2 regions of the Streptomyces sp. PsTaAH-124 genome follow, and region 2 is predicted to be linked to the other one. Evidence: predicted binding sites of a transcription regulator. Region 2 holds the regulator's gene; the other holds the start of a gene.
What was found. Region 2 encodes HrcA, which represses chaperone genes, less so after heat shock. Its sites were predicted from a motif close to TTNGCACTCNGNNNNNCNGAGTGCNAA; they were not measured.
Positions count from the first base shown of each region.

Region 1: the regulator HrcA is predicted to act here: its motif matches at 2,792-2,818, upstream of groL (chaperonin GroEL).

Region 1 is NZ_KB892167.1:38,410-42,824, reverse strand. It holds gene B086_RS0114055 (MFS transporter) at 1-363, opposite strand, end outside; gene B086_RS0114050 (VOC family protein) at 498-851, shown strand; gene groL (chaperonin GroEL) at 1,007-2,629, opposite strand; gene B086_RS0114040 (cold-shock protein) at 2,951-3,154, opposite strand; gene B086_RS0114035 (MoaD/ThiS family protein) at 3,586-3,861, opposite strand; gene thrC (threonine synthase) at 3,858-4,415, opposite strand, start outside.
Region 2 is NZ_KB892206.1:311,408-315,822, forward strand. It holds gene B086_RS0133280 (nitronate monooxygenase) at 1-127, opposite strand, end outside; gene dnaJ (molecular chaperone DnaJ) at 260-1,396, opposite strand; gene hrcA (heat-inducible transcriptional repressor HrcA) at 1,397-2,413, opposite strand; gene B086_RS0133295 (MBL fold metallo-hydrolase) at 2,725-3,462, shown strand; gene B086_RS0133300 (DUF3097 domain-containing protein) at 3,495-4,298, shown strand; gene hemW (radical SAM family heme chaperone HemW) at 4,323-4,415, opposite strand, start outside.

The DNA.
Region 1 (4,415 bases), on a different contig from region 2:
GGAGGCGAGGCCCTGGAGGGCACGGCCGACGACCATCGGGGCAAGGGAGTCGCTGAGCGCGGCGACGACCGAGCCGGCCACCAGCATGACGAGGCTGAGCAGCAGCATGCGGCGCTTGCCGTACATGTCGCCGAGGCGGCCCATGACGGGGGTCGCGATGGCCGCGGCGAGCAGTGTGGCGGTGATGACCCACGCGGCGTCCGACGCGGAGGCGTGCAGCAGCTTCGGCAGCTCCGAGACGATCGGGATCACCAGGGTCTGCATCAGCGAGACCACGATGCCGCCGAAGGCCAGGACGGCCACGATGGCGTTGGGTCTGGGCAGGGCCTCGGCGGCGGTGGGCCGGGCGGGTGCGTCGGACATGGAAGAGGTCTCCGGGAGGGCAGGGGTACTTGACTCAAGCAACCATAATTCGACTTGATTGACTTAAGCAAGCTAAATGGGCGACGGCCGGAGACTCTGCGGCGTGGTTCGCCGGTCTGCCTATGCTCAGGCCCATGGCACTGGAATGGGAACAGATCATCGTCGACTCCGCCGACCCCGTCGCTCTCGGGCGCTGGTGGGCCGAGGCCCTCGGCTGGGTCGTGGTCGACGAGTCCGAGGAGATCATCGAGATCCGGCCCGAGCCGGACCGGATGCCGGGCCTCCTCTTCGTGCCTGTCCCCGAGGGCAAGACGGCGAAGAACAGGCTGCACCCCGACTTCCGCCCCGACGACCAGGAGGCCGAGGTCGCGCGGCTGCTCTCCCTCGGCGCCCGGCGCGCCGACACCGCGCGGGACGGGCAGCACTGGGTGACCCTCCTCGACCCGGAGGGCAACGAGTTCTGCGTCCTGAGCGCGCGTAAGAGCTGAGCGGGGTCGCTGCCGGAGAGCCCGGGAACCGGCTGCGCCCGGCTGCGGCCGACGAGTCCCGGCCGCGGGCGGTCGCCCCGGAAACGCCCGAGGGCGGCACCCCCTGTCTCCAGGGAGTGCCGCCCTCGGCAGGGACGGGCTGATCCGCGGGCGGATCAGAAGTCCATGTCACCGCCCGGCATGCCGCCCGGAGCGGCCGCGGCGGCCTTCTCCGGCTTGTCGGCGATGACGGCCTCGGTGGTGAGGAACAGCGCGGCGATCGACGCGGCGTTCTGGAGCGCGGAGCGCGTCACCTTCGCCGGGTCGATGATGCCCTCGCCGACCAGGTCGACGTACTCGCCGGTCGCGGCGTTCAGGCCGTGGCCCGGGGTCAGGTTGCGCACCTTCTCCACCACGACACCGCCCTCGAGGCCGGCGTTGACGGCGATCTGCTTCAGCGGGGCTTCCAGGGCCAGCTTGACGGCGGCGGCACCGGTGGCCTCGTCGCCCTCCAGCTCCAGCTTCTCGAACACCTGGGAGGCCTGGAGCAGGGCCACGCCACCACCGGCGACGATGCCCTCCTCGACGGCCGCCTTGGCGTTGCGCACGGCGTCCTCGATGCGGTGCTTGCGCTCCTTCAGCTCCACCTCGGTGGCGGCACCGGCCTTGATGACGGCCACGCCGCCCGCGAGCTTGGCCAGGCGCTCCTGGAGCTTCTCGCGGTCGTAGTCCGAGTCGCTGTTCTCGATCTCGGCGCGGATCTGGTTGACCCGGCCGCCGACCTGCTCGGAGGAGCCGGCGCCGTCGACGATGGTGGTCTCGTCCTTGGTGATGACCACCTTGCGGGCCTTGCCCAGCAGGTCGAGGGTGGCGTTCTCCAGCTTGAGGCCGACCTCCTCGGAGATGACCTCGCCGCCGGTGAGGATGGCGATGTCGCCGAGCATGGCCTTGCGGCGGTCGCCGAAGCCCGGGGCCTTGACGGCGACGGACTTGAAGGTGCCGCGGATCTTGTTGACGACCAGGGTCGACAGGGCCTCGCCCTCGACGTCCTCGGCGATGATCAGCAGCGGCTTGCCCGACTGCATGACCTTCTCCAGGAGCGGGAGCAGGTCCTTGACCGAGGAGATCTTGGAGTTGGCGATGAGGATGTACGGGTCCTCGAGCACCGCCTCCATGCGCTCCATGTCGGTCGCGAAGTAGGCGGAGATGTAGCCCTTGTCGAAGCGCATGCCCTCGGTGAGCTCGAGCTCGAGCCCGAAGGTCTGCGACTCCTCGACGGTGATGACGCCTTCCTTGCCGACCTTGTCCATGGCCTCGGCGATCAGCTCGCCGATCTGGGTGTCGGCGGCGGAGATGGAGGCGGTGGAGGCGATCTGCTCCTTGGTCTCGACCTCCTTGGCCTGGTCGAGCAGGGCGGCGGAGACGGCCTCGACGGCCTTCTCGATACCGCGCTTCAGGGCCATCGGATTGGCACCGGCGGCCACGTTGCGCAGGCCCTCGCGGACCAGGGCCTGGGCCAGCACGGTCGCGGTGGTCGTACCGTCGCCGGCAACGTCGTCCGTCTTCTTGGCGACTTCCTTGACCAGCTCGGCGCCGATCTTCTCGTACGGGTCCTCGAGCTCGATCTCCTTGGCGATGGAGACACCATCGTTGGTGATCGTGGGGGCGCCCCACTTCTTCTCGAGGACGACGTTGCGACCCTTGGGGCCGAGCGTCACCTTGACGGCGTCCGCGAGCTGGTTCATGCCGCGCTCGAGGCCGCGCCGTGCCTCCTCGTCGAACGCGATGATCTTGGCCATGTGAAGTGGTCCCTCCAGGACTGGGGGTGATTCCTTCGGACCGCGCCCGCGCCCGCGACGGACGGCTCGCCGGCCTCGTGGTTCCTTGCCCCACCCGGCCTGCGGGCCTCACCGACCCGGTCCTCGTTGTCACTCTCACCTTCAGAGTGCTAACGCCAATGATTAGCACTCGGCATGGTCGAGTGCAAGCGCCTCTGGCGGGGAGCGCGCCTCGACCGGCCGGGATCAGCCGGAGGCGAACAGAGGGGAGGGGGCGGGGCCCGGCGGGCAGGACGAAGGGCCCACACCCGGCAAGGTGTGGGCCCTTCGCGTGACGTACGTTCAGGCGGTGACGCGAACCATGTCGGCCTGCGGGCCCTTCTGACCCTGCGAGATCTCGAACTCGACCCGCTGGCCCTCTTCCAGCGTGCGGTAGCCGTCCATCTGGATCGCGCTGTAGTGGACGAAGACGTCCGCACCACCGTCGACCGCGATGAAGCCGTACCCCTTCTCCGCGTTGAACCACTTGACGGTGCCCTGAGCCATGCCTAACTCCCCTATTACTGGCCCTTGCACAGATCCGCACTTCGCGGATCCGGGTCAGACCTCACCGCCCGTGAATCGGGGGCGTGCGCCGGAACGCGTCGACCGCGGCTGAATGTATCTGTCCAACTGCCGTCTGCAACAGGTCAATCGGACGAGAAATCCGGGCGGGAGCGGTCCGGAATGTGACGCGAATTCAGCCGAACCCCGGGCAAGTCGGGCCCCATAAACACCGCAAAAGCCGCAAAATACCCGCGGATTTTGGCTGTTTCTCATCGGCGGGCGGCAGAAATCAAGGGGCGCTCGACCGGGAGATCCGGGGCGCCTTCCCCAACTCTACCGCGCTCAATCACATGGAATTGCCCCCTCCGCTTCTCCCGCGGAGGGGGCAATTCACCGGATACTCCGATCACCGTCATTACCGACGGTAATGATCAGCCGCCGGCGACCGCCGGGATGATCGAGACGCCCGCGCCGTCCGGGGTGGCCGTCTCCAGGCCCTGCTCGAAACGGACGTCGTCGTCGTTGACGTAGACGTTGACGAAGCGGCGCAGCTTGCCCTGGTCGTCCAGGACGCGCGCGGCGATGCCCGTGTGGTTCTTCTCCAGGTCGGAGATGACCTCGGCGAGGGTGGCGCCGTCGGCGCTCACCTCGGCCCGCCCGCCGGTGTAGGTGCGCAGGATGGTGGGGATGCGAACGGTCACGCTCATGCGAGGCCAGCCTCTCGGAAGGAGTCCAGGGTGGGGCGGATGGTGGCGGTCAGACCGGTACCGGCCACCGCGTCCAGGGTCTTGAGGCCGTCACCGGTGTTGAGCACGACGGTGGTCTTCGACGGGTCGAGCAGACCGCTCTCGACGAGCTTTTTGGTGACGCCGACCGTCACCCCGCCCGCGGTCTCCGCGAAGATGCCCTCGGTGCGGGCCAGCAGCTTGATCGCGTCGACGACCTGCTCGTCCGTCACGTCCTCCACGGCGCCGCCGGTGCGGCGCGCGATGTCCAGGACGTAGGGGCCATCGGCCGGGTTGCCGATGGCGAGGGACTTGGCGATGGTGTCCGGCTTCTGCGGGCGCACCACGTCGTGTCCGGCCTTGAAGGCGGTGGAGACCGGCGAGCAGCCCTCGGCCTGGGCGCCGAAGATCTTGTACGGCTTGTCCTCGACCAGGCCGAGCGCGATCAGCTCGCGCAGGCCCTTGTCGACCTTGGTGAGCTGGGAGCCGGAGGCGATCGGGACGACGATCTGGTCGGGCAGCCGCCAGCCGAGCTG
Region 2 (4,415 bases):
GGAAGCCCAGTCCGCCGGCCTCGGAGACCGCGGCGGCCAGCTGCGGCCCGGAGGGGCCGCCCGCCATCGGGGCCTGCACGATCGGCCGAGGGAAGAGATCGGTCAGCGCGGACAATGCGGAGGACATGACCGCATGGTGTCACGTCTGCGGCACGCCGCCGCATCCGGGCGTCCTCTGGCATATGCCAAAGGCAGCCACCGATACCGGTGGCTGCCCTGGGGAGCGCTTCCCCGCCCGGTCGCGGCCGGGCGGGGACGCTCAGCGTCCGTTGAACGCGTCCTTCAGCCGCGAGAACAGGCCCTGCTGGCCGGGCTGGAACTGCCCCTGGGGGCGCTCCTCGCCGCGCAGCCCGGCCAGTTCCCGCAGCAGGCGCTCCTGCTCGGGGTCGAGCTTGGTCGGCGTCTGCACCTCGACGTGCACGATGAGGTCGCCCCGGCCGCCGCCGCGCAGATGCGTGACGCCCCGCTCGTGCAGCGGGATCGACTGGCCGGACTGGGTGCCCGGCCGGATGTCGACCTCCTCCAGGCCGTCCAGCGTCTCCAGCGGCACCTTGGTGCCCAGGGCCGCCGCCGTCATCGGCAGGGTGACCGTGCAGTGCAGGTCGTCGCCGCGCCGCTGGAAGGCGGCGTGCGGCAGCTCGTGGATCTCGACGTAGAGGTCACCGGCCGGGCCGCCGCCGGGGCCGACCTCGCCCTCGCCCGCGAGCTGGATGCGGGTGCCGTTGTCCACACCGGCCGGGATCTTCACCGTCAGGGTGCGGCGGGCGCGGATGCGGCCGTCGCCCGCGCACTCCGGGCACGGGGTGGGCACGACGGTGCCGAAGCCCTGGCACTGCGGGCAGGGCCGCGAGGTCATGACCTGGCCCAGGAAGGACCGGGTGACCTGCGAGACCTCACCGCGGCCGCGGCACATGTCGCAGGTCTGGGCGGTGGTGCCCGGGGCCGCGCCCTCGCCGCTGCACGTGGTGCACACGACGGCGGTGTCGACCTGGATGTCCTTCGTGGTGCCGAAGGCCGCCTCGTCCAGCTCGACCTCCAGCCGGATCATGGCGTCCTGGCCGCGGCGCGTGCGCGAGCGCGGTCCGCGCTGCGAGGCCGTGCCGAAGAACGCGTCCATGATGTCGGAGAAGTTGCCGAAGGAACCGGCGCCGAAGCCGCCCGCACCGGCCCCGCCGGACTGCGAGAGGGGATCCCCGCCGAGGTCGTAGACCTGCTTCTTCTGCGGGTCCGACAGCACCTCGTAGGCGGCGTTGATCTCCTTGAACCGCTCCTGGGTCTTCGGATCGGGGTTGACGTCCGGGTGCAGCTCGCGCGCGAGCCGCCGGAACGCCTTCTTGATCTCATCCTGCGACGCGTCGCGGCGCACGCCGAGAACGGCGTAGTAGTCCGTGGCCACTTACGACTCCGCCAGGATCTGTCCGACGTACCGTGCCACTGCGCGTACCGCTCCCATCGTTCCCGGGTAGTCCATGCGGGTCGGTCCGACCACGCCGAGCTTGGCCACTGCCTCGCCGCCCGAACCGTAGCCGACCGACACGATGGACGTGGAGTTGAGTCCTTCGTGGGCGTTCTCGTGACCGATGCGCACGGTCATGCCCTGGTCCTGTGTCTCACCGAGCAGCTTCAGCAGGACGACCTGCTCCTCCAGCGCCTCCAGCACGGGCCGGATGGTGAGGGGGAAGTCGTGTCCGAAGCGGGTGAGGTTGGCGGTGCCGCCGATCATCAGCCGCTCCTCGTTCTCCTCGACGAGGGTCTCCAGGAGGGTGGACAGCACGGTGGCGACCGTGCCCCGGTCCTCCAGGTCGAACCCGTCGGGGAGGTCCTCGACCAGCTGCGGCACGTCCGCGAAGCGGCGGCCCGCGACCCGGCTGTTCAGCCGCGCCCGCAGGTCCGCGAGGGACGTCTCGCCGAAGGGCGCCGGGCAGTCGATCATCCGCTGCTCGACCCGGCCGGTGTCCGTGATCAGCACGAGCATCACGCGCGCGGGTGCGAGCGCGAGCAGTTCCACGTGCCGCACGGTCGAACGGGTCAGCGACGGGTACTGCACCACGGCGACCTGCCGGGTCAGCTGCGCCAGCAGCCGCACCGTGCGGGCCACCACGTCGTCGAGGTCGACGGCGCCGTCGAGGAAGTTCTGGATGGCACGCCGCTCGGGCGCGGTCATCGGCTTGACCCCGGCCAGCTTGTCGACGAAGAGGCGGTACCCCTTGTCGGTGGGGATCCGGCCCGCGCTGGTGTGCGGCTGGGCGATGAAGCCCTCGTCCTCCAGGGCCGCCATGTCGTTGCGGACCGTGGCCGGTGAGACGCCGAGGTTGTGCCGCTCGGTGAGGGCCTTGGAGCCCACCGGCTCCTCGGTGCCGACGTAGTCCTGGACGATGGCGCGCAGCACCTGAAGCCGTCGCTCGCTGAGCATCGCGCACACCTCCAGAGTCGTCCCTCGGCTTCCGCCTGGCACTCGGCGCATACGAGTGCCAGCATTCCCCGGCCCAGTGTACGGCCGTGGGGTACGCCCGGGGCAAGACTGGTCCAGGTGACCGGTCCGGGGAAGGCCAGGGTCTTTCGTTCGGATCAGGCCGGATGAGGGAGCGGGGTCTGGTGCCGTGCCTCGCAAGGCGGAGGAGGGCGGCATGGCGGAGCCATGGCAACCGACGACAACGCGGCGAGGTGCGGCGCCAGGGCACGCGAGCCCGGCATGATCCGAACGAGAGGCCCTAGCGTTCCGGTATGACCGTGACTTGGGAAGAGCTCGGGTGGGAGCGGCTGGCGGACGGCGTGGGGCGGGTGCGGCTGGCGGGGTGGGACTGCACGGTCGGGCTGGTCGCCGGAGCCGGGGCGGCGCTGATGGTGGACGCGGGCTCCTGCCTGGCCGAGGGCGCTCGGCTGCGCGCGCGGGCGCGCGAGCTGACCGGCGGCGATGTGACACATCTCGCGCTGACGCACCCCCACTTCGACCATGTGCTCGGGGCGGCGGCGTTCGACGGCGCCGAGATCCTCGCCGCCGAGGGGACGCGCACGGTGCTCGGCGACGCGCGCGGGCGCGCGGAGCTGCGCGAGGACGCGGTGCGCCAGGGACTCGACGCGGCGGCGGCCGAGGAGGCCGCCGCGGCCCTCCCGGTCCCCGGCCGCGAGGTCAGCGGGCGGCTGGCCCTGCCGCTGGGCGGCGGCCGGGAGGCGGTACTGGCAGACCTGGGCGCCGCGCACAGCACGCACGACCTGGCGGTGCTGGTGCCGGTGCCGGGCGGACGGCCGGTGGTCTTCTGCGGCGACCTGGTCGAGGAGTCCGGCGAGCCGCAGGCGGGTCCGGACGCGGCGCCGTCCCGCTGGCCCGCCGCGCTGGACCGGCTCCTCGTACTGGGCGGCGAGGACGCGCTCTACGTCCCCGGGCACGGCGCGGTGGTCGACGCCGCCTTCGTCCGGGCCCAGCGCGACGCGCTGGCCGACCGCTTCGGCGTGTCGCGCTGACCGCGGCCCCGGATCTCCCTATCGTCACTCGAATGCGCCAGTACTCCGCCGACCTCACCCCGCCCTGGAAGAAGCCGCGGGCCGTGCCCGGGGTGGCGGCCGAGCCGGGGCTCGTGGTCGAGGAACCGGCGACCGGATTCTGCGGGGCGGTGATCCGCTGCGAGGCGGGCACGGTGACCCTGGAGGACCGCTTCGGCAAGCACCGCGTCTTCCCGCTCCAGCCCGGGGGCTTCCTGCTGGAGGGCCGCCCGGTGACGCTGGTGCGGCCCGCCTCGGGTCCGGTACGTCCCACCCGCACCGCCTCCGGTTCGGTCGCCGTCCCCGGCGCACGCGCGCGCGTGGCCCGCGCCGGGCGCATCTACGTGGAGGGGCGGCACGACGCCGAGCTGGTCGAGAAGGTGTGGGGCGACGACCTGCGCATCGAGGGCGTCGTCGTGGAGTACCTGGAGGGCGTGGACGACCTGCCCGCGATCGTCGAGGAGTTCGCGCCCGGCCCGGACGCCCGCCTCGGCGTCCTCGTGGACCATCTCGTCCCGGGCAGCAAGGAGTGGCGGATCGCCGAGGCGGTCACCAGTGAGCACGCGCTCGTCGTCGGGCACCCGTACATCGACGTCTGGGAGGCCGTGAAGCCGTCCTCGCTGGGCATCGAGGCGTGGCCCCGGATCCCGCGCGGCCAGGACTGGAAGACCGGGGTCTGCCGCGCCCTGGGCTGGCCGGACCACACGGGCGCGGCCTGGCAGCAGATCCTCTCCCGGGTGCGGTCGTACAAGGATCTGGAGCCGGAGCTGCTGGGCCGGGTCGAGCAACTGATCGATTTCGTGACGGAGCCGGCGTAGAGCCGCCCGGCCGGCCCGGGTCGCTCAGTCCACCAGGTCCCGTACCACCGCGTCCGCCAGCAGCCGGCCGCGCAGGGTGAGCGCCGCGCGCCCGGTGTCGTACGGCTCTTGCTGGAG